Regions from separate parts of the Sphingomonas sp. AC411 genome, predicted to be linked through region 1. Evidence: riboswitches for the same ligand, from Rfam matches in the RefSeq annotation. Region 1 holds a riboswitch; each other region holds the start of a gene.
What was found. A riboswitch is a leader RNA that binds a small molecule or an ion and turns the genes downstream of it on or off. The one in region 1 is predicted to bind cobalamin.
Positions count from the first base shown of each region.

Region 2: linked by a shared signal. The riboswitch ahead of AC0IX7_RS06350 (HoxN/HupN/NixA family nickel/cobalt transporter) and the one ahead of AC0IX7_RS17010 (TonB-dependent receptor) in region 1 are both predicted to bind cobalamin.
Region 3: linked by a shared signal. The riboswitch ahead of AC0IX7_RS06115 (DUF1636 domain-containing protein) and the one ahead of AC0IX7_RS17010 (TonB-dependent receptor) in region 1 are both predicted to bind cobalamin.

Region 1 is NZ_CEEDAQ010000001.1:3,309,204-3,317,203, reverse strand. It holds gene AC0IX7_RS17035 (organic hydroperoxide resistance protein) at 1-141, opposite strand, end outside; gene AC0IX7_RS17030 (MarR family winged helix-turn-helix transcriptional regulator) at 261-710, shown strand; gene AC0IX7_RS17025 (sensor histidine kinase) at 818-2,398, shown strand; gene AC0IX7_RS17020 (response regulator transcription factor) at 2,395-2,979, shown strand; gene AC0IX7_RS17015 (hypothetical protein) at 3,230-3,556, shown strand; cobalamin riboswitch at 3,638-3,864, shown strand; gene AC0IX7_RS17010 (TonB-dependent receptor) at 3,976-6,147, shown strand; gene AC0IX7_RS17005 (hypothetical protein) at 6,134-6,538, shown strand; gene AC0IX7_RS17000 (PepSY domain-containing protein) at 6,430-7,596, shown strand; partial or broken gene AC0IX7_RS16995 (NAD-dependent epimerase/dehydratase family protein) at 7,615-8,000, opposite strand, start outside.
Region 2 is NZ_CEEDAQ010000001.1:1,234,118-1,242,117, forward strand. It holds partial or broken gene cobN (cobaltochelatase subunit CobN) at 1-98, opposite strand, end outside; gene cobW (cobalamin biosynthesis protein CobW) at 105-1,154, opposite strand; cobalamin riboswitch at 1,256-1,470, opposite strand; partial or broken gene AC0IX7_RS06350 (HoxN/HupN/NixA family nickel/cobalt transporter) at 1,684-2,732, opposite strand; cobalamin riboswitch at 2,914-3,130, opposite strand; gene AC0IX7_RS06355 (S9 family peptidase) at 3,204-5,312, opposite strand; partial or broken gene AC0IX7_RS06360 (prolyl oligopeptidase family serine peptidase) at 5,309-7,306, opposite strand; gene AC0IX7_RS06365 (cytochrome P450) at 7,433-8,000, opposite strand, start outside.
Region 3 is NZ_CEEDAQ010000001.1:1,182,146-1,190,145, reverse strand. It holds gene AC0IX7_RS06145 (FAD-containing oxidoreductase) at 1-20, shown strand, start outside; partial or broken gene AC0IX7_RS06140 (FAD-dependent oxidoreductase) at 17-1,679, shown strand; gene AC0IX7_RS06135 (UBP-type zinc finger domain-containing protein) at 1,676-1,981, shown strand; partial or broken gene AC0IX7_RS06130 (peptidylprolyl isomerase) at 2,243-2,911, shown strand; partial or broken gene AC0IX7_RS06125 (NAD(P)/FAD-dependent oxidoreductase) at 3,089-4,707, opposite strand; gene cobO (cob(I)yrinic acid a,c-diamide adenosyltransferase) at 4,775-5,380, shown strand; cobalamin riboswitch at 5,546-5,741, shown strand; gene AC0IX7_RS06115 (DUF1636 domain-containing protein) at 5,914-6,321, shown strand; gene cobT (nicotinate-nucleotide--dimethylbenzimidazole phosphoribosyltransferase) at 6,318-7,331, shown strand; gene AC0IX7_RS06105 (histidine phosphatase family protein) at 7,328-7,897, shown strand; partial or broken gene AC0IX7_RS06100 (adenosylcobinamide-GDP ribazoletransferase) at 7,939-8,000, shown strand, end outside.

The sequences.
Region 1 (8,000 bases):
ATTGCTGCCGTTGCCGCCGGCGCCGCCGAGTTCCTTCGGGGTCGAAAGCGCTACGTCGAAACGGCCGTCCTGCGAGCGCGCATGACCGTCGCGACCGCCGGTTGCGGTGGCTTCGGTGGTGTACTTGACGTCGACCGACATGATGTATCTCCGTGTTTGTTATCGCGATAAGGGATTTAGGGAGTCTCGATGCCGGCGTCCAGTACAATTTGTTGCGATAATCATTTTTGTGCTAATCGATGCGGATAAGGAGTCCTGCCGTGCCCGATCCGCTGCCGCTAGATGATCAGCTCTGTTTCTCGCTCTACGCCGCGACCATCGCGATAAACCGCGCGTACAAGCCGGTGCTCGATCGGCTGGGGATCACCTACCCGCAGTTTCTCGTTCTCCAGACGCTGAACGAAGCGGAGGACGGTTGCTCGATCGGAGCGATCGCAGACCGGCTGGCGCTCGAGCCGAGCACCATCACGCCATTGGCGAAGCGGCTGGAGGCCGCCGGGCTGGTGACGCGGGTGCGCAACCCTGCTGACGAACGCCAGGTCCGGGTGCGCCTGACCGGCGCCGGCAAGGCCCGCTGGGCGGAGACCGGATGTCTGGGGCCGCTGATCGTGGAGCGATCGGGGATGACGCCCGACCGTCTGGCGGCTCTCAATACCGAAGTCGCCGCGCTCCGCCGCGCGCTGGCTGACAGCCGACCAGCCCCGTCCTGACCGTTCCCGTGGTCAGGGCCCCGCGTTCAAGGACCCGCGTTCAGGGACCCGCGTTCAGGGAATTGCCCGGATAGGCGACAGCGGCTCGATCGTGCAAACAGCCGACAATGACTCCGCGCGCGCCCGTCCCTGCCCCGTTTCGCGTATCCCTTCCCGATCTGCCATGGTTGCTCGGCTACGCGGTGGCGTTCTGGGTGACGCACCATATCGCCTCGGAATGGGGCGGTCGGGGCTTCTATTCGCTGCTCTATCCCGCGGCGGGTTTCCGCATGGCGCTGCTATGGCGGCGCGGTCCCCGGCTGCTCCCGGGATTGATAATCGCCGAGATTCTGGTGCAGTGCACGACGGGCGTGATCGATCTCCGTTCTCCAGAATGGGCAATCCACCTGACCGGAGTCATCAGGCCGCCGCTAGCTTATGGCCTGGTCGTCCTGCTCGTTCGCCATGTCGCGGGCCGTGCCCATACGAGCATGAGCGTGGCGCCGATGCCGCTCGGGCTTGCGTCGGTCGGCGCACCGATCGCCGCGGCCCTGGCCGCCTTGCCATGGTCGTTGCTGCGTCCCGACCTGACCGGCGTTTCCGGGCTGCGCGACGTGGTGACGTCGCTGACCGGATTCGTGGTCGGCGACCTGCTGGGGGTCCTGCTGCTCACGCCGCCGCTGCTCTGGCTCGCCGAATTCCTGTCCGGCACCGCATCGCGGCCGGAGAAGCCACGGACATCCGCCGTGATCGAGGCCGTCGGTGTTCTAGCCACCTCGATAGGAACCGAGATCCTGCTCGCGAAAATCGGCCTCGGGACGCCCCATACGCCCGTGCTGCTGGCGGTCGCATGGATAGGCCTGCGATCCGGCCGCACCGCGAGTTGGCTTGCCATCGCCGTCGTCGCCGCGATCGTGCTGCCGCGCACCGCAATGCCGATGCGGATGGACGAACGGCTGGCCCTGCATATGAGCCTCGCCTCGATCATGGTCGTCGGGTATCTCGCCGGCAGCTTCGCCGATGCGCAGGCCAGAGCGCGCGGCGATCTCGAACGCCGGGATCGCCTGCTGTTCCAGGCCGAGCGATTGAAGACGTTGCGCGCTATGTCGGTCGCGGTCATCCACGAGATCAGCCAACCTTTGTCCACACTGGCGATCGAGGCCAAGCACCTGCATGAGATCACCGTCTCGGCCGACCCAGAGATCGCCACGACCGCGGCGTTGATCGATCGCAAGGCAGCCGCGCTCTCCACGCTGGTCCGTCGATTGCGGCGCTTCGGGGGAAGAGCGGTCGACGAACCGACGCCGTTACCGCTGGCGGCGCTGATCGATACCGTCGCGGCGTTGGCACATCCCGAAGCGAAATCCCGGGGAGTGACGCTCGCAATCGAAACGGTCGACCCGGACCTCGTCGTACTCGCCCAGGAAGTGGAACTGGCGCAGGCGATCGTCAACCTCGTGCGCAATGCCATCCAGGCCCGCGGCGACGGCCAGGTGTCGCTTGACGTGACAAGCGAGGACGGCAAAGCCCGTATCGTCGTGACGAACCGATCTCGCCCCGATCGCAGTCCACAGCCTGGCATGGGTATCGGCGTCCTCGTGGCCCGCGCGATCGTCGAGGCGCATGGCGGCAGCCTTACCAGAGCAAGCGATGACACCGGCGAAACCCGTGCGACGATCCTCCTCCCGTTGCTGGGTGAAACCGAATGACCGATCCTACCCGCGGACTCGTCTATGTCGTCGATGACGATCGGGATCTCGGTGCTGCCGTCGCCCGGTTGCTCGGTCGCCACGGCCATGTCGCCGAGCCGTTCCTCGATCCTGTGCCGCTGCTTGCGGTATACGGGCAGGCACCCGCGCATTGCATCGTCACCGACGTGATGATGGGCGACATCGACGGGTTCGACTTTGCCGATCGGGTTCGCGCCGTCGACCCTACCGTCGCGATCGTCTTCATGACCGCATGGCCGACGACCGCCAACGCGGTCGATGCGGTGCGGCGCTATGGTGGCCTCGACTATCTCGAAAAACCGATCGACGAGGATCGGCTGCTGGCCGCAGTGTGCGAAGGCGTCGCCTGGTCGAAGACACAGCGATCGGCGCTTGCACGCACCGCGACGCTAACACCGCGCCAGCGCCAAGTGTTCGATCTGCTGGTCAAGGGACACAATAACCAGGCGATCGCCGCCGCACTCGCCATCAGTCCCAAGACGGTGGAGGACCACAGGGCCGCGATCGTCGCCAAGACCGGTACCAACGGCATCGCTCAATTGATCGCACTCGCCCGGTAACGCGCACGCAGCTCCGTATATTTCCCGGGTTGGGAGCACCGCAACTTCGAGATACCGATCGCCGATGATGACGTCGTGAGATCGGGTATACATTGCCAGCCTTGAAAGAACTGTCCGTATCCTGCCGGATGAACGTCAATGGCAAATGGTCGAACGGATGTATCCATGACGTATCGGATCGGGGACTTCTCGTCTCCAGCGCGATGCCCCCGGCTATTGGCACATATGTCGATATCCGGCGGGGGCTCTCGTGATCATCGGACGTGTCGTCTGGAGCGGTGGCAGTCGCTTCGGCGTACGGACCCAGGACCCGGTCAGCGTCGCCGCGCTTCTGAGCGAATCCCCGCCCGCGCGTGGTCCGGCAAACGTCGATCGGCGAAGCCAGATCCGCGAAGACTTCAGCAGGCACGTAATCCAGCGGGCCGATCGCAGCAAACGCCACTCATCGGCTTTGCAGTTCATATGCCTGACGATCATCGGCATGGGGGTGGCGTGCTTCGCGGCGATGCTCTGTTATCGGGCGCTCACCACCCCGATTGGCGCCGTAGCCGAGCTGCTCGGCGGGCCCGTGACGTGAGCGACATACGCTAAGTATCGGCGAAAGAAGGTCATATAAAGAATTCTTTATATGACGCTTGACCGTCTTCCGGGAAGCTGGGACACGGGGCGCGTCGAGGTTCTTCGGTCGCGCAATCGTCCCGAAGCTAAGACGGGAAGCCGGTGCGGATCTCCTTTTAGGAACCAGGTCCCAGGCCGGCGCTGCCCCCGCAACTGTAAGCGGCGAGCGACGGTCGACGAGTGTCACTGGCGGTAGGACCCGCCGGGAAGGCCAGACCGGCGTCATGACCCGCGAGCCAGGATACCTGCCTCCGACGCGATAACGTCCACCGGCGGGGATTCCGGGCTGGCTGCTTGCATGCACGCGGCCGGACAGTCCGAACGCGGCCTGTTTCGCGTCCATCCGTCTTCTTCGCCCTTCATCGGGGTATGAAGACCATGAACATCACGATCGGCGCACGACGGAAACGCCACTACGCCTGCATCGCCGCCGGTTTTGTCATCGGGCTGCCGGCGGCGGCCAATGCGCAAACCGCCGAACCCACATCCGAGGACATTCTGGTGACGGGCCGCCATGAAGCGGATCTGACGGTGCCCAACGGAACGGCCAGTCGGCTCAACCTGTCGCCGCTGGAGACGCCGGCGACGCTGTCGGTCATCGACGGCGCCACGATCCGCGCGCGGGGCGACATGGCGATCGCCGATGCGGAAAGCCGCGCGCCGGGCATCACCAGCGTCGGCAATCTCGGCAATGGCGGCACAGCGCTCGCGGCACGGGGGTTCAGCGGCCAGGGGTCGGTGCTCCAGCTGATCGACGGCGTGCGGCTGTTTCCTGCGGCCGGGACGCTTACTTTCCCGACCGATCCGTGGATGGTCGAGCGGATCGACATCCTCAACGGGCCTGCGTCAGTGTTATACGGTCAAGGCGCGCTCGGCGGTGCGGTCAACGTGCTGATGCGCAAGCCGAATACCCGGCGCACCGAAATCGATGGCGAGATCGGCTATGGCTCGCAAGACACCTTCCATGTCGCCGCAGGCGCCGGGGGACCGGCAGGCGAAGACCTGTCCTACCGCATCGACGGCAGCTATCGCCGGTCCGACGGGTATGTCGACCGAGGGCAATCGCGCAGTTACGCACTGTCCGCGACGCTGCGCTGGGCACCGACCGATACGCTCGCCGTCACGGTTCGCGACGATTACGGCAGCCAGCACCCGATGCGCTATTTCGGCACGCCGTTGATCGGCGGGCGGCTCGACGACGGCAACCGACGCCGCAACTACAACACGCGCGACGGCTATGTCCGCTTTCGCGACAACCGCACCAGCCTCCAGGTCGACTGGACACCATCGACGGCGCTGACCGTCAGCAACCAGGCGTATCGGCTGACGTCGAAACGCTCCTGGCTCAACCTCGAAAGCTATTGCTGGGTCGCGACCGATGGCGCCTGCCCGAATGGCAACGGTGGCGGCGCAGCGACACCCGGCAGCATCTACCGCACCGACATGACCGGCATCGTCCACGACCAGACGCAATGGGGCGATCAGGGTAGCGTGACGGTCCGCACGCCGATCGCGGATGGCCTGTCCAATGACATCGTCGTTGGATTCGACGTTAACCTGATCAAGCTGACCTATTCGCATAATTTCGGGGCCGCGTCGCAGGTGTCGGAGGTCGATCCGTACGATTTCGATCCGGGCGTCATCGTCGACACGCAGGGGATCGCGCCACGCTATCGGACGCGGACGACCGAATATGCGATGTTTGCCGAGGACCGGCTGAAGCTGGGCGAGCAGGTCTCGATCGTCGGCGGGATCCGCTACGAACGCGACCGGATCCAGCGCTGGACGATCGACGGCGCCACCGAAGCCTTCGCGCTCGACAAGCGCCTGCACAACACGACGTGGCGCGTCGGCAGCGTCTACCAGCCGATCCCCACCGTTTCGCTCTATGCCCAGTACGCGACCGGGGTCGATCCACTGGGCACGCTGACCACCTATTCGACCGGGCAAGCCCAGTTCAGCAACGCCGTCGGCAATCAGGTCGAGGTCGGCGCCAAGGCGGTGTTCCTCGACGGCCGCGGCACCGCGACCCTGGCGGCGTACCGCATCGTCAAGACGGGGCTGCTGGCGCAACTCACGCCGACCAGCCCGATCGAGCAGGTCGGGCAGCGATCCGCCAAGGGGATCGAGGCCGCGGTCTCGATCGATCTGCCAAGGGGTTTCGGGTTCGATGCGAACGGCAGCGTTCTGAACGCCCGGTTCGACGACTTCATGTCGGAGACCGCGAACTACGCCGGCAACACCCCGCCCGAGGTGCCCGAGACGATGGCGAACCTGTGGCTGCGCTGGACCGCCACGCCGGCCGTCCAGGCCCGCGCCGGGCTGCGCTATGTCGGCCGCCGATTCTCCGACAATGCCAACGACTTCCGGATCCCCGGATATGTGACGGTCGATACCACATTGTCCTATGCGATGACCCCGCGCGTCGCCGTGGATCTTCACGTCTACAACCTGTTCGACGCGGCCTATGCGATCAACAGCTACGGGGTACAGCAATGGGTCCTGGGCCGTCCTCGTTCAGTGGACGTCTCGCTCCGTGCCGGTTTCTAGCCGCCGCCCCGCATCGCTCGCCAAGCTAGGCCGGCGCTGGCTCTATCTCGTGCACCGCTGGATCGGGATTGCGAGTTGCCTGCTGTTCGCGATGTGGTTTTCGTCGGGGCTCGTGATGATCTACGTCCCCTACCCCTCGCTCACGCCAGCCGAGCAAATGGCCCGCGCGGAGCCGATCGACTGGCGGGCGGTGGACGTGCCGCCGCCGCTCGATGCCGGGCGATGGCCACGAGAGCTGCTGCTCGAAATGCGCGACGATGTGCCGGTCTGGCGGATCGAGACATGGGAGGGCGAGCGGCGCACGATCGCCGCGCACCGGGGGCCACGCTTGCCGAGGTCGATGCCGGCTATGCCGCGCGCATCGCTCGCCGCTTCGGGCAGGCGCCCGTAGCCGACACCGAGCGGTTGACGCGTGACCAGTGGACCGTGGCCGGCGGGTTCGACCGGCATCGCCCCTTGTGGAAGGTGACGCTCGCAGATTCGCATGGGAGCGAACTCTACGTTTCCTCTTCGACGGGCAGCGTGGTGCAGTCGACGACCCGGCGCGAGCGGCTGTGGAACTGGCTCGGTTCGGTGCCGCACTGGCTGTACCCGACCGTTCTGCGGCAGGATAACGCGGCATGGCGCCAGATCGTGATGTGGGTTTCGGGACCGTGCATCGCCGCCGCCGTCGCGGGGATGTGGATCGGAATCCTCCGGACGCGGCTCGGCCGGCACCGGTTCAGCGGTGGCCGCGCGTCGCCTTATCGCGGCTGGATGCTGTGGCACCATCTGGCCGGACTGGTCGGCGGCGGCTTCCTGATCGCTTGGATCGTCAGCGGTTGGCTCTCGGTCGATCCGGGCCATCTGTTTCGCAGCGTCCCGCCGGCCGAAGCCGCCGCCCGAACCTACGCCGCCGCAGATCAGGTCTCCGCAGTGCAGTTCGATCGGCTCGCCACTGCAGGCGCGGGGACCGTCCGTGCGCGTCTGACCGACTATGCGAACACGCCACTCGTCGTCCTCGACTATGCGGATGGCCGACGGACCACGCTGAGCGCAGCCTCGCTCACGCCCGCGCGTCCTACCACTCGCGCCATCGTCGCTGCCGCGCGCCGCCTTCAGGCGGGCGCCTCGCTGATCGCGCTCGATCGGCTGACGACGCCCGACGCCTATTGGTATCAGGTCGGCGACATGCCGCGCCTGCCGATCCTGCACCTGCGCTTCGACGACCCGGCCTCGACCTGGCTGTATGTCGACCCTGCGACCGGCGAGGTGCTCGCGACGGTCGACCGTCGGCGCCGCATCTATCGCTGGGCGTTCGACCTCCTCCACAAATGGGACCTGAACGTCCTGACGCAGCATCGCCCGATCTGGGATCTGCTGTTGTGGCTGGGATCGATCGCCGGACTGGTGACGTCGATCAGCGGCGTCTGGTTGGGATGGAAGAGGCTGCAACGGCGACGGCCGTAAGCAGCGGGCGTCCCGGCCTCAGATCTTGTAGTAGTCTCGGTACCATTGGGCGAAGCGGGTCAGGCCCTCTTCGAGCATCACTTCAGGCTTGTAGCCGGTCAGGGCCTTGAGCTTCGACACGTCCGCATAGGTCGCGGTGACGTCGCCTGGCTGCATCGGCTTCATGATCTTCACTGCCTCGCGTCCGATCGCGGTTTCCAGCGTCGAGATCATCTCCATCAGGCCGACCGGATGGCTGTCGCCGATGTTGAGCACGCGGTGCTCGCGCAGGGCCAGGGGATGATCGAGCGCGCCGACGATACCGGTCACGATATCGTCGATATAGGTGAAGTCGCGCGCCATCTTGCCCTCGCCGTAAACCTCGATCGGCTGCCCGGCCAAGATTTTGTCGGTGAAGGAGAAGT
Region 2 (8,000 bases), 2.1 Mb from region 1:
GAGAAGGAGAGAACGACGATATCCGCGGGGGATTGGGAGAGGTCCTGCGGGACCGCGCTTTCCTCCAGCCCGTGGGTCTCGCGGAAGACGACGTGCATCGGGGCTCAGGCGTCCAGCGCGGCCTTGATGCGGGCCTCGTCGATGCGGTCGTGCTCGGCGATCACCACCAGTTGCGTACGGCGTGGTTCGCCTGCGCGCCATGGGCGGTCGTACTGCGTGCGGACGCGGGCGCCGACCGCCTGGACGAGCAGGCGCATCGGCTTGCCGGTGACCGCCGCGTAGCCCTTCACGCGGAGGATGTCGGCACTGCGGGCGAGTGCCTCGATCTTCGCGGTCAGGTCGGCGGGGTCGGCGATCTCGCCCAGCTCGACGACGACGCTGTCGAAATCGTCATGCTCGTGATCGTCCTCGCCGTCGTGATGCGAGGGGCGGCTGGCGATATCGTCCTCGGCCGCGGCGTTGAGGCCGAGGATTACGCGGGAGTCGATGACACCGTCGGTCAGGTCGATGACCGGGAGCGGCCGTGCGGACTCGGCGGCGATCACCGCGCGCGCCTTGGCGACGCCTTCGGGGCCGGCGAGGTCGACCTTGGTCAGGAGTACGAGATCGGCGCAGGCGAGCTGATCCTCGAACACTTCCGATAATGGCGTCTCGTGGTCGACGCTGGGGTCTGCGGCGCGCTGGGCATCGAGCGCGGCCACGTCGGGGGCGAAGCGACCGGCGGCGACCGCTTCGGCATCTGCTAGCGCGATGACGCCGTCGACGGTGATGCGCGAGCGGATCGCGGGCCAGTCGAATGCCTTCAGCAGCGGCTTGGGCAGTGCGAGGCCGGACGTCTCGATCAGGATGTGATCGGGGCGCGGGTCGAGTGCGAGCAGCGTTTCGACGGTCGGGATGAAGTCGTCCGCGACGGTGCAGCAGATGCAGCCATTGGCCAGCTCGACGACGTTTTCGGCCGGGCAATCGGGGATCGCGCAGCCCTTGAGAATGTCGCCGTCGATGCCGAGCGTGCCGAATTCGTTGACCACGACCGCGAGGCGACGGCCGTTCGCGTTGCGGATCAGGTGGCTGATGAGCGTCGTCTTGCCGGCACCGAGAAAGCCGGTGACGATAGTGACGGGGACCTTGGCCAGATTGGGGGAAAGATCGGGCATTGGTATTCTCCTGCAAGCATACGCGCGCACGACCGGACGGCCGCACGCGTTCGTCGCTCAGACGGAGGTACCGTGCCGCGACCATCCCCTGGATCGTAGCAAGAGCGACCATTGCGCTGGCAGGTCTCCTGGCTCGCGGGTCGAGGCTCGACGTACGCCTTCCCAGGTTTCCCCAGTGGCTGCCCTCCGAAACGAAGGGCATGTGCGTCTCGCTCACCGCTTACAGTTGCAGGGACAGCCGCGGCATTGGGAGGACATCCTCCCGCACCGCATTCCCATTCAAGCCCTTCCGGGCACCGGCGCGATCTGTGAGGTTCGGTGAAACCGAGCCTCGCGGATGGGGTTAGAGGAATTCCGGGGGCGTGCCAATTCGCATATCGCTTTTCCGACATCCTCCCCCGCCAGGGGAGGTGGCACCGCAGGTGACGGAGGGGAGGACACGGAACCTACGGGGTCGCCGTCCTCCCCCTCCGTCTGGCGAGTGCCAGCCACCTCCCCTGGCGGGGGAGGATCGAGAGGACGGAGCGAGCTACCCGTGCACGACTTCGATTTCGTCGAAGCGTTTCCAGCGGTAGATGGCGAAGCTCAGGACCCAGCACAGCACGAACAGGCCGATGATCGCGAAGCCGAGGCCGTTGAAGTTCTCGCCGAGTGCGGCTGCCAGATCCCAGATGCCACCGGTCAGGCCGAGCTTTGCCCCGAGCAGCGCGAGCGTCTCGATGCCGCCGATCGCGATCGCGACGATGGCGGAGATCAGCGTGATGGTGATGTTGTAATAGAGTTTGCGGATCGGCTTCACGAACGCCCATTCGTACGCGCCGAGCATGACGACGCCGTCCGCGGTATCGATTAGTGCCATGCCGGTCGCGAACAGCACCGGGAGGACGAGCACCGTGCCGATCGAGAGACCGTCGGCGGCCTGGCTCGCGGAAAGGCCGAGGATCGCGACTTCGGTGGCAGTATCGAAGCCGAGGCCGAACAGGAAGCCGAGTGGGGCCATGTGCCAGCTTCGGGTCACCAGCCGGAACATCGGGCGGAACAGCCGCGCGAGCAGGCCGCGACTGCCGAGCAGCAGGTCGAGATCCTCCTCGACATAGGTGCCGCCGCCGCGGACGTGGCCGAAGGTGCGCCAGACCGAGCGCAGGATGATGAGGTTCATCGCGGCGATCGTGAAAAGGAACAGCGCAGAGATCATCGTCGCGACCACGCCGCCGACCTGCTTGAACGCCTCGAACTGCGACAGCGCGCTGGCGGTGAGCGCGATCGCGACGGCGGCGATCAGCACGATCCCGGAGTGGCCGATCGCGAACCAGAAGCCGACGGCGATCGGGCGCTGGCCGTCCTGCATCAGCTTGCGGGTCACGTTGTCGATCGCGGCGATGTGGTCCGCGTCCACTGCGTGGCGCAGGCCCAATCCCCAGGCTAGCAACGCCGTGCCGAGCATGAGGGTTGCGCGTGGAACAGCGAGAATGCCCAGCCCCAGGCGGCGATATTGGCCGCGATCAGGCCTGCGAACAGCCAGCCGATGCGCTTGCGAGTCGAAACCCGCGCCGGTCTTTCGAATGTTGAAGTCGTCATGCACAAACCCCGCAGCGTCCGACGAGGACCGGGGCCTGCCGCGAACGGCCGGGACATACGACGACCGGACGCCATGAGCGGCCGACGCACGACGCCGATGCGGCCCCCGCCACATGGTCGTCGCTCAGCCAGTGTCACGCAGGCGGCGTTCACCGTGCCTCGGCCACCCCTGGACCGGGACAAGAGCGACCAGACGCCGGCAGGTCTCCTGGCTCGCGGGTCGTTGCTCGATGCACGCCTTCCCAGGCTTTGCGGCCCAGTGGCTGCCCTCGCGGAGAGGGCTCGTGCGTCTCGCTCGCCGCTTACAGTTGCAGGGACAGCCGCGGCATAGGACGGCGAACCGTCCGCACCGCATTCCCAATCAAGCCCTTCCGGGCACCGACGCGATCACGGGAAACGGCTGGAAGCCGCATCCCGCGCGATCGGTACCCTGCTTTCAGTCGCGTGCCAACGGGCGTGCCAACGGGCGTGCTATTTCGCGACGCCGAGCTGTTGCAGCATGAACGCCTGCCACTCCGAATTCTGGCGATAACGCTCGAACCGGCCGGACTTGCCGCCATGCCCCGCCTCCATGTTCACCCGGAACAGCAGCGAAGTGGTGTCGGTCTTCAGTTCGCGGAGCTTGGCGACCCATTTGGTCGGCTCGTAATATTGCACCTGGCTGTCCCATAGTCCGGTGCCGACATACAGCGCCGGATACGCCTTCGCCTTGACGTTGTCGTACGGCGAATAGCTCAGCATATAGTCGTACGACGCCTTCTGCGCGGGGTTGCCCCACTCGTCGTACTCGAACGTGGTCAGCGGGATCGACGCGTCGAGCATCGTCGTGACGACATCGACGAACGGCACCTGCGCGATGATCAGCTTGTAATCCTGCGGCGCCATGTTCGCGACGCCGCCCATCAGCAGCCCGCCTGCGCTGCCGCCCATCGCCGCGACGCGATCCTTCGCGGCGTATTTCTGCGCGACGAGATAGCGGGTGACGTCGATGAAGTCGGTGAAGCTGTTCTTCTTGTTGAGCAGGTGCCCATCGTCATACCAGCCGCGGCCCATCTCCTGCCCGCCACGGATATGCGCGATCGCGTAGACCACGCCGCGATCGAGCAGGCCGATCCGGCCCGGATCGACGGCCGGGTCGCTCGAGATGCCGTAGCTGCCATAGGCGTATTGGAAGAGCGGCGCGGTGCCGTCGCGCTTGGTGCCCTTGGCGTAGACCAGCGAGACAGGGATCCGCGTGCCGTCTCGCGCGGGCGCCCAGACGCGTTCGGTGACGTATTTTGCGGGGTCGTATCCCGGCACCGGGGCGACCTTGAGGACGCGGCGCTCGCCGGTTTTCGCGTTGACCTCATACGTGGTGGTAGGCGTCACGAGCGATCCGTAGGTGTAGCGGACCCACGGCGTCGACGTTTCCTCGTTGACGTCGAGCGACATGCGATAGGCGGGTTCGTCGGCAGTCACCGCGGTCGACTTGCCGGCATCGTTCAGCACGCGGATCATGCGGTTGCCGCCCTCGCGCTGGTCGATCGCGACGAACCCGTCGAACGGTTTGAACCCCTCGATGAAGACGGTGTCGCTGGCGGGCGTCAGGTCGCGCCATGCGGCCGTGCCCTTGGCCAGATCGGCGTCGGCGACGGTGACGAGCTTGTAGTTCTTCGCGTTCCGGTTGGTGCGGATGATCCAGCGGTTGCCGATGTGATCCGCGCTATAGCGGAACTCGCGTGCGCGCGGTGCGACGATCGTGAAGTTGGTCGGTGCAGCGGCGGGGGCGCAGCGTTGCTCGTCGCTGACCGTGCTGCTCACGCCGATGCAGACGAACTTGTCATCGGCGGTGCGGGAGACGCCCATCGAATAGGTGTCGTCCTTCTCCTCGTACAGCAGCCGATCGCTGACGGCGGGCGTGCCGAGGACATGCGCCTTCACGCGGTAGCCACGCAGCGTGACCGGGTCCTTCTCGACGTAGAGCAACGTCTTGTTGTCGTCGGCCCAGACGACGTTGGGCTCGATGTTCGACACGGTGTCGGCAATCGACGCGCCGGTCGTGAGGTCCTTCACCTTGAGCACATATTGGCGCCGCCCGACGGTGTCCTCGGCCCAGGCGACGCGGGCGTTGTCGGGGCTTACCGCCCAGTCGCTGAGCGCGAAGAAGCTGTGGCCCTTCGCCATCGCCGGCTCGTCGAACAGCGTTTCGGCGGGCGCGGTGCGGCTACCCTTGCGGCGTTCGAGGATCGGATAGTCCGCGCCGGTCTGGAACCGCGAGCCGTAATAATAGCCGTTCTTCGCGTAGGGAACCGAGCTGTCGTCCTGCTTGATATGCGAGACGGTCTCTTCGTAGAGCTTGGCCTGGAGCGGCTTCAACGACGCGAGCTGCGCATCCGCATAGGCGTTCTCCGCGGCGAGATAGGCGAGCATCTCCGGGTTCTTCCGCGTGTCGTCGCGCAGCCAGTAATAATCGTCCTCGCGCGCGCCGTTGGGCGACGTCACCTGGAACGGCTTCTTCGCCACGCGCGGCGGCTGGACCTGTGCGACCGCCGCCGTCGAGACCAGCGCCACGCCAGCCAGCATCATGTGCCGTGTCATCATTGTGCTGCTCCCTGCGCCGTCGCTACCGCCGGCTTCCGGTATCGATCGAACCAGGCGATGATCGCCGAGGCCTTGGCCGCGGATTGCGACGGGCGTGCGGCGAGGCCACCGTGGCTCGCGCCCGGCACCTTCACCAGCGCGGTCGGCACGCCGCGAGATCTGGAGCGCTGCGTAATATTGCTCGGACTCGCTGACCGGCGTCCGGTAATCGTCGCCGCCTACCACCACCAGGGTGGGCGTCTTGACGTTGCCGACGAGGCTCAGCGGCGAGCGGTTCCAGTAGCTCATCGGATCCTCCCACGGCAGCTTGGTGAACCAGTAGCGCGAGGTGAACAGCGTGTTGTCCATCGTCAGCGCCTCGCTGATCCAGTTGATCACCGGCTTCTGCGTCGCGGCTGCCTTGAACCGGTCGGTCTTGCCGACGATCCACGCGGTCAGCAGCCCGCCGCCCGAGCCGCCGGTCACGAACAGATTGTCGGGGTCGGCGGTGCCGTCCGCGATCGCTGCATCGACCGAGGCGATCAGGTCGTCGTAATCGGCCGCCGGATAGGTCTTGTCGATCAGGTTCGCGAACTCGGCGCCATAGGAGGTCGAGCCGCGCGGGTTGGTCCAGAGGACTGCGTAGCCGGCCGCGGCGTAGAGCTGCATGTCGGTCGCGAAGCCGGGGCCGTAGGCGGCGTTCGGACCACCGTGGATCTCGAGAATCAGCGGCACGCGCTGCCCCGCGACGCGTCCCGGCGGGGTGGCGAGCCATGCGTCGATCGGCCGACCATCGGGCGCGGTCACCGCGATCTTCCGCACCGACGCGAGCGCCTTCGATCCGGTCAGCACCGCGTTGAGCGTCGTCAGGCGCCGCGGCTTGCCGCCCGCCAGCACCCAGACATCGGCGGGGGCGCTCGCATCGCCGCCGGTATAGGCGATCGTCCCGCCCTTCGAGACCGAGAACTCGCCGCCGGTATAGGGCCGGTCGAGCCCGCCGCCCGCGACGTTGTCGATCAGCGGCGTGACGCGGCCATCCACACCGACGCGCGCAACGCGGCGCCGGCCGTGATCGTCGTAGCTCGCATACAGGCTGCGACCATCGGCGGCCCACACCGCATCCTCGATCGCACGGTCGAGCGTGGCGGTGAGCGAGCGCGGCGAGGCGGCGTCGCGATCACCGACATAGAGCTGCGTGTTCTCGTAGCTGCGGCGCTTGTCGTCGAAGCCGAGCCACGCGATCTTCGAGCCATCTGGCGACACGCGCGGCTGCGCGTCGGGACCGTCGCGCGTCGTCAACGTCCGCATCATGCCGCTCATCGCATCGACCGCGATCACGTCGGAGTTCATAACCTGGCGATCGGCGGCGGGCCCACGGATCGCCGCGAAGACGATGCTGCGGCCATCGGGCGTCCACGAGAGCGGGCCCCCGTCGTCGAACTTGCCGTAGGTGAGCTGCCGTGCCGCGCCCCGTCGGCGCCGACCACGAACAGATGGTCGTAGCCCGGCTTCACATAGCCCGGCCCGTCGTTGCGGTAGTTGACCCGGTCGATGATCGTCAGCGGCTCGGCCCATTTCGCGCCCTCGGGCTTGGGCGGCTGCGTGCCGAGCTTGGTCCCCTCGCCTGCTACCGTCGCGATATAGGCGAGCTTGGTGCCGTCGGGCGACCAGGCGAGCGCCTGCGGATCGCCGGGAAAACTCGTCACGCGCGCGCTCTGCGCACCGTCGATCCAGCGGACGAACAGCTGCGATCCCTCTCCGTCGCGTGCGGCATACGCGATGCGCATACCATCAGGCGACCAGCGCGGGCTGCTGCCGTCGGTGGCGAATGGCGTCTGGCGACCGCTCGCGACGTCGATCAGCCATAGCGACGACTGCATCCTGTCGGTCATCACGTCGCCGGTCCGGCGGACATAGACGATCGTCTTGCCGTCCGGGCTGATCTGCGGATCGGCCGCGATCGTCAGCCCGAACAGGTCACTCCCGGTGAAGTTGCGCGTCGGGCCATCGGGCATCGGCGCGGGTGTCGGCGCGGCCGGCTGTTGCTGGGCAAAGGCCGGCGTCGCCGCGAGCAGGAGTATAGCTAGGGTCAAGCGCAACGGGCGGCTCCTTCGAATGAACCGCGTTACGATGACACATTATTACGTGGAGGCAAGCGGTACGAACGTCACCGGCAAACCGTCCTTCGGGCGCGGGATCGGGAAGACCTGCCACGCATCGCCGCTGCCTGCCGCCGCCTCGATCCGGTAGCGCGTGAGCAGGTGTGCGATCAGCAGCCGCATCTGCATCGTCGCGAAGTGCAGCCCAATGCACATGTGTGCGCCGCCGCCGAACGGCACCCACGCGAACCGGTGGCGGCCCTTCGATGCTTCTGGCGTGAAGCGGAGCGGGTCGAAGCGGTCGGGATCGGGCCAATATTCGGCCATGCGGTGCGTGTAGGTGATGCCGACGCCGACGCTGGTCCCCGCCGGAATATCATACCCGCCGAAACTGAAAGCCTTCAGTGCGCGGCGCGGGATCGACGGGACGGGTGGCATCATCCGCAGCGATTCCTTGAACGCATATTCGGTGAGGATCAGGCGATCGAGCTGCTCGGTCAGCGGCACGGCGGGGTCGAGAGCGGCGACTTCCTCGCGCAACCGATCCTGCCACTCGGGGTTCCGCGCGAGCAGCATGACAAGGCTCGTCGCGGACGAGGTGATCGTGTCG
Region 3 (8,000 bases), 2.1 Mb from region 1:
AACCGGTGGTGCCGCGATGATTCCGAACGACAGCGTCGCCTCGCGCGAGCACCAGATGTTTCCGGTGCTCGACGCCGAGCAGATCGAAACGGCAAAGCGGTTCGCGAGCGGTCCCGCGCGAACCTTCGCGGCGGGGGCAGGTTTACGCGATCGGCGAACTGGGGGCGCCGGCTTGGCTGGTGCTGGCGGGATCGATCGACGTCGTCCGGCGTGACGGGCTGAGCCACGAGGCGGCGATCACCACGCATGGCGCGGGGCAGCTGACCGGCGAGGTCAACCAGCTCGCCGGACGCCCGTCTCTCGCTGGCGGGCGCGCCGGCCCCGATGGCTGCACCGCGCTGCCGTTCGATCCGGCGCATCTGCGGGCGTTGATGGTCGGTTCGGCGGACGTCGGCGAGATCGTGATGCGCGCATTGATCCTCCGCCGCGTCGGGCTGATCGAGCAGGGCAGCGGCGGCACGGTGATCGTCGGCGTGCCCGGCAGTCCGGACATCGTCCGGTTGCAGGGGTTCCTCACGCGGTCGGGCTATCCGAACATCGTGCTCGACGCGGCGTCGGACGAGGAAGGCCGCGCGCTGGTCGACCGGATCGGCGTGCTGCGCGGCGATCTGCCGCTAGTGGTCTGTCCGAACGGGACGGTGCTCAAGCGACCGACGGACGTCGAGGTCGCGGCGTGCCTGGGGATCACGCCCGATCTGGATCCGGACATCGTGTACGACGTCGCGATCGTCGGGGCGGGGCCGGCGGGGCTGGCGGCGGCGGTGTATGCGGCGTCCGAGGGACTTTCGGTGGTCGTGCTCGACGAGCGCGCGATCGGCGGGCAGGCGGGGGCGTCCGCGCGGATCGAGAATTATCTCGGGTTTCCGACCGGTATCTCCGGGCAGGCGCTGGCGGGTCGCGCGTTCAACCAGGCGCTGAAGTTCGGCGCGGAGATCGCGGTGCCGCTGGAGGTTGCGCGGCTCGCCTGCGATGAGGCGCGGCCGGCGGACGATCCGCTGGTGCTGGCGCTGCCGGATGACAAGCGAGTCCGGTCGCGGACCGTGATCGTCGCGTCGGGCGCGCGCTATCGCCGACCCGACATCCCCGATCTGGCGATGTTCGAGGGCGCAGGCGTGTCCTGTTGGGCATCGCCGATCGAGGCGCGGCTGTGCGAGGGCGAGGAGGTCGCGCTGGTCGGCGGCGGCAACTCGGCGGGGCAGGCCGTGGTCTTCCTCGCCCCTCGCGTGAAACATCTTCATCTGATCGTGCGACAGGCACTGGCGGCGACGATGTCGAAGTACCTGATCGACCGGATCGCGGCGCTGCCCAACGTCACCCTGCATGTCGGCACGGAGATCGTAGGCCTTGAAGGCGACCGCGCGACCGGGCTGACCGGAGCTGTGTTCCGCCAGCCAGATGGCTCGACCAAGCCCTGCGCGATGCGTCACCTGTTCCTGTTCATCGGCGCCGATCCCAATGCCGGCTGGCTACAAGGCTGCGTCGATACCGACGACAAGGGGTTCATCGTCACGGGCAAAGCGGCGCTCGCGTTGCAGACGAGCCGGGCGCGCGTGTTCGCGATCGGCGACGTACGCGCTGGCTCGACCAAGCGAGTCGCGGCGGCGGTCGGCGAGGGGGCGGCGGTGGTCGCGCAGGTCCATGTCGCGCTCGCCGACATGGCCGAACGGGAGGCGTCATGAGTTACGGCTGCACGCATAGGGATACTATCCGGTCGGTCACACCGAGCGCCAAAGGATGTGAGGACTGCCTGCGGATCGGGAGCGAATGGGTGCATCTGCGGCTGTGCCGGGCATGCGGGCATGTCGGATGCTGCGACGATTCCCCGCATCGCCACGCGACCGCGCACTTTCATGCGACGCGGCATCCGATCATCGAGGGCTATGATCCGCCCGAGGGATGGGGTTGGTGTTTCGTCGACGAGACGATGGTCGACCTGCCCGACCAGACGCCGCAATGGGGGCCTATTCCGCGGTATGTTTAACGAGGGGTAGGCTTTGTTTGCGTCGGTTTATCCGCGTGTACCACCACCCCGGCGGAGGCCGGGGCCCAATCGGCAAGGCCGCAGTAATGGCGGGCGATACTTTGTTATTGCCGTCCCCATTGGGCCCCGGCCTGCGCCGGGGTGGTGTTGCTCAACGCGGCAACGACCGTCGATCCAACCTCACACCCGATCACCCTCGCTTGCTTCACCCGACCCCGACCGCTAGCCGACCCTCATCGGTAAAGGCGTGAGTAAGCGAACATGCGGCGTGTGATGATGGGGCTGATGGCCGTTGCGGCGCTCGCCACGGCGGGATCCGCGCAGCAGGCGAACCGAGCAGGACCGAAACCCGGCATCGTCCGTGTCCGCTTCGTGACGTCGGAGGGGCCGATACTGCTGGCACTCGACACCCGCCATGCGCCGAAGACGACCGCGAATTTTCTGGCCTATGTCGATGACGGGCGGTTCGACGGGACCGACTTCTACCGCGCGAGCCGTCAGAAATCGTCGCCGAAGCTTGGCTTCATCCAGGGGGATCCGCACCGACGCCCGCCGCATCCTGCCGCCGTTCCCGCTCGAGACGACCGCGATGACCGGAATCAAGCATCTCAACGCGACGATCTCGATGGCGCGCGGGATGACCCCGGCGTCGGCGGGCGGCAATTTCTTCATAACGGTCGGCCCGGCGCCGGCGATGGACGCGCGCGCGGGCTATCCGGGCTATGCGGCGTTCGGGCACGTCGTCGGGGGATGGACGTGGTGAAACGTATCCTTGCAAAGCCGACCGGCGGTGGAATGGACGCGTTCAAGGACCAGATGATCCTGAAGCGCGTCACGCTGGTCAGCGCGCGACGGCTGGACGGGGTGGCGAAGCCGACGGGGTTGCCGCGGGCCTGGCTGATCAAGACGAGGCCTGACCAGAAGAAGTGACTTGTTCGTCTTCGCGGACGGTTCTTTGGCGATCGCGATCAACCACGATAACCACCCGGCAAAGGCCGGGGCCCAGATGGAGAGGTTGCAGTAACGGAGTGCAGCCGTCGCCAACGACTTTCCCCACTTGAGCCCCGGCTTTCGCCGGGGCCGTAATCTGAAAGTTGATCCTGGCAATCAGGCCATCAAGCTCAACGCGACCGCTTCCGCGACCTTGATGCCGTCGACCGCTGCCGAGAGTATCCCGCCTGCATAGCCAGCGCCTTCGCCCGCCGGGAACAGGCCGGCGGTGTTGAGGCTGACGAAATCGTCGCCGCGTGTGATTCTCACTGGGGAGGAGGTGCGCGTCTCCACCCCGGTCAGAACGGCGTCAGGATGATCGTAACCGGGGATCTCGCGGCCGAACGCCGGTAGCGCCTCGCGCAATGCGGTGATGGCGAACTCGGGCAGGCATTCGGCGAGGTCGGTCATGTGCACGCCCGGCTTGTACGACGGGATCACCGAGCCGAGCGCCGTTGACGTGCGCCCAGCGAGCAGGTCGCCGATGCGTTGCGCGGGCGCCTTGTAGTTCGAGCCGCCGGCGACATAGGCGCGTAGATTCCCAGTGGCGTTGCAACTCGATCCCCGCCAGCGGATGGCCGGGATAATCGCGCTCGGGGTCGATGCCGATGACAATCCCCGAGTTCGCGTTGCGTTCGTTGCGCGAATACTGGCTCATGCCATTGGTAGCGACGCGGCCCTCTTCGGAGGTCGCGGCGACGACCGTGCCGCCCAGGCACATGCAGAAGCTGTAGACCGTCCGCCCGTTCTTGCAGTGGTGCGACAGGCTGTACGCGGCCGCGCCGAGATCGGGATGGCCCGCGCACGGGCCGAAGCGCGCTTCGTCGATCCACGATTGCGGGTGCTCGATGCGCACGCCGATCGAGAAGGGTTTCGCCTCGACGTGGACGCCCTTCGCGTGGAGCATCTCGAACGTGTCGCGAGCGCTGTGGCCGACCGCGAAGACGACGTGGTTGGCTTCGAGATAGTCGCCGTTGCTCAGGTGGACGCCGCGTAATTGCCGAGTGCCGGCCTCCTCGACGATGTCGAGACCGTCGACGCGGGTCGAGAAACGGTATTCGCCGCCGAGCGCCTCGATCGTCTCGCGCATGCTCTCGACCATCGTTACGAGGCGGAATGTGCCGATATGCGGGTGCGCTTCGGTGAGGATCTCGGGTGGCGCGCCGGCCTTGACGAACTCGGTCAGGACTTTCCGGCCGAGATGGCGCGGGTCCTTGATCTGGCTCCAGAGCTTGCCGTCGGAGAAGGTGCCGGCGCCGCCCTCGCCGAACTGGACGTTGGATTCGGGGTTGAGGACGCTCTTGCGCCAGAGGCCCCAGGTGTCCTTGGTCCGCTCGCGGACGACCTTGCCGCTGGTCGAGAATGATCGGGCGGAAGCCCATCTGCGCGAGGATCAGGCCGCCGAACAGGCCGCACGGTCCGGCGCCGACGACCACCGGGCGGGGGCCGGTGTAGCTCGGGCCGCCCTTGGTGACGAAGCGGTACCCTGTATCCGGCGTACGCTGGACGTGGCGATCTTTCCGGAAGCGGGTGAGGACGGTGTCTTCGTTCTTCAGCGTGACGTCGACCGAATAGACGAGCTGGATGTCCATCTTGTCGCGGGCATCGTGCGCCCGCCTCGCGATGGTGTAGCGGATCAGGTCGCGCGGCGTGACGCGCAGCCGGTCGCGGATCGCGGCGGGGAGCGCTTCGTCGGCGTGGTTGAGCGGGAGCTTGAGATCGGTGATGCGGAGCATGCCCGCTCCTCTAGCGCCGCGCGGCGCGATCCGCCATCGGCAGTACTGGGCGCGAGCGCGAGAGGACATGATCATGCGGACCGACGACGAGCAGAATGCGAAGAGCGCGAAGCGCAAGGAGGTCCACGATAAGATCGTCGCGAGCAAGACGATCGAGAAGGGGCTGATCATCGTCCACACCGGCAAGGGCAAGGGCAAGTCGACCGCCGCGTTCGGCATGGCGGTGCGGATGATCGGGCACGGGCGGAAAGTCGGCGTGGTGCAGTTCGTCAAGGGTGCGATGGCGACCGGCGAGAAGGCGATCTTCGATGCGTTCCCGGACCTGTGCGAATTCAAGCCGATGGGCGAGGGGTTCACCTGGGATACGCAGGATCGTGCGCGCGATATCGCGGTGGCGCGCGAGGCGTGGGACGAGGTCAAGCGGATGATCGCGGATCCGACTTATGCGATGGTCGTGGCGGACGAGCTGAACATCGTGTTGCGGTATGAGTATCTGCCGGTCGACGAGGTGCTGGCGGTGCTGTCGGCCAAGCCCGAGATGACGCATGTCGTGGTGACGGGGCGGAACGCGCCGGATGCACTGATCGAGCGGGCGGATCTGGTAACCGAGATGACGCAGGTGAAGCATCCGTTCCGGTCCGGGATTAAGGCGCAGGCCGGCGTGGAGTTCTGACGCTTCGGCACGGCACCCATTCCGTCACCCCGAACCTGTTCCGGGGGCCACCGTCCCGCGCAATCCAACCTGTCGAGCCTGGGAAACGGTGGATGCCGGAACGAGCCCGGCATGACGGAGGGTTTGGTGAGATGGCGTGTATTGCACGCGACGCACCGCCCGCGTATCGCTCGATCTGCGACAGGTTTTCCCGATGCGGCAACGCGTAGGGAAATGAAAATGGGAACGGAAACACCCGGCTGCCCCTGCAACTGTACGCGGCGAGCCATCGTGCCTCATGCCGATTGGGATACTCCCGAGAAGGCGGCGCGGACGGCGTTGACCCGCGAGCCAGGAGACCTGCCCGTCGCGGTCGTCTTTCGTCCGGCCAGGGTGCGCCGAACGGACGGGTAACACCCCGAGCGACGACATCGCTTCGCGTCGCGCGGAGGCTGGAGGCGTGCGCCTTTTGCCCCTCGCGCGATGCGGGATCGACTGTCCGAAGGGGTAACTATGCCAAGTTCACATCATGTTACTACCGTCCGGGAACGGACATGCTGAAGCCGGTCGAAGACGGCGTCGCGGTGGTCGCGTGCAACACATGCCGCCATTCCGTCGACGCGCGAGATGACGAGCAGGGCCAGCGCGGCGGCGCGCGGCTCGCGCAGGCGCTGAAGACGGTGCAGGCAAGCGATCCGGCCTATGCCGACGTCGCGGTGCAGGAGATGCCGTGCCTGTTCGCGTGCCAGGATTTCTGCACGATCCACCTGCGCGCACCCGCCAAGGTCGGCTATGTGCTCGGCCGGTTCGAACCGACCGAGGATTCCGCGCGCGCGATCCTCGATTACGCGCGGCTCTACGGCGAGAGCGCGTTCGGGCAGGTGCCGTTCAAGCAATGGCCGCAAGGCGTGAAAGGCCATTTCATCACCCGCACGCCGCCCGCCGGGTTTGTCGTCGAATGACCGCATTCGCGACGCCCGCCGCGTTTCTGGCGGCCTTGCGCGGCTTGCCGCAGGCGGACGCGACGGCGCGATCCGCGGCGATCGCCCGGCAGGGGGAACTGACCAAGCCGCCGGGCTCGCTCGGACGGCTGGAGGATATCGCGGTCTTCATGGCCGGATGGCAAGGCAACCCGCTGCCGCGGCTCGATCGCAGTAGCGCGGTTGTGTTCGCGGGCAACCACGGCATCGTGGCGCGGGGTGTCAGCGCGTTCCCCGGGTCGGTGACCGCGCAGATGGTCGCCAATTTCGAGCATGGCGGCGCGGCTATCAACGCTCTGTCGCGGGCGGCGGGCCTTGAGCTGAAGATCGTATCGCTCGATCTCGACCGGCCGACCGCAGACTTCACCGAAGCCCCGGCGATGTCGGAGGAGGAGTGCCTCGGCGCGATCAACGCTGGCGCGGCAGCGGTCGCGGATGCGCCGGACTTGGTGGTGCTCGGCGAGATGGGGATCGGCAATTCGACGACCGCCGCGGCGCTGTGTCTGGCGAGCTTCGGCGGGTCGGCGAGCGACTGGGTAGGGCCGGGTACCGGCGTCGATGGCGAGGGCATCGCACGGAAGATCGCCGTCGTCGAAGCTGGGGTCGCGCTGCACCGGGACGCGCTGACCACACCGTTCGAGATCTTGCGGCGGCTCGGCGGACGCGAACTGGCAGCGATTGCAGGTGCGGTGGTTGCCGCGCGACTGGCGGGCCTGCCGGTGATGCTCGATGGGTTTATCTGCTGTGCGGCCATGGCGCCGTTGGCGGCGGCGTGCCCCGACATTCTCGCGCATTGCCTTGCCGGGCACGTGTCGGCCGAGCCGGGGCATCGTCTTCTGCTTGAGCGAATGGGCATCGAACCATTGCTGTCGCTCGGGATGCGGCTGGGCGAGGGCAGCGGCGCTGCGACCGCGACATTGCTGGTTCGAGCCGCGCTGGCCGTGCATGCCGAGATGGCGACGTTCGCCGAGGCGGGCGTTTCGGCGGCGTGAGCGCGTACATGCTGCACCTGATGCGGCACGGGGCGCCCGAAGTGGCGGGGCGAATGCTCGGACGGACCGACGACCCGGCGACCGAGGCGGGGATCGCCGCCTGCGTCGCACGCGCGGAGGGCATCGCGGCGGAACGGATCGCAGCGTCCGATCTGGTTCGCGCGCGTGTCTGTGCGGCGGCGATCGGTGAGCCGCGCGGCGTTTCGGTCGAGGTCGATCCACGCTGGCGGGAACTCGACTTCGGCACCTGGGACGGTTTGAGCCCAGCCGAGATATACCCCGCCGAGTTGGCCGCATTCTACGACGATCCCGATGCGTCACCACCGCCGGATGGCGAACGCTGGTCCGCGTTGCAGGACCGGGTCGCGAAGGCGTTGACCGCGATGCCGCCGGTTTCGACATTGGTGGTGACGCATGGCGGCGCGATCCGGGCGGCGCTCGCGGAATTGTGCGGGTTCGATCGACGGCAGATCTGGGCGTTCGACCTGCCCTATGCCGCGCTGGCCTCGCTGCGCATCTGGCCGGGCCCGACGCGGACCGTGCAGATCGTCGGGCTGGCTACGTGAAAGGGCTGATCATCGCGTTCGGCTTTCTGACCCGCCTGCCGATGCCGCGGGTCGAAATGGGGCCAGCGGATTTCGCCGCGGCGATCCGGTTCTACCCTATCGT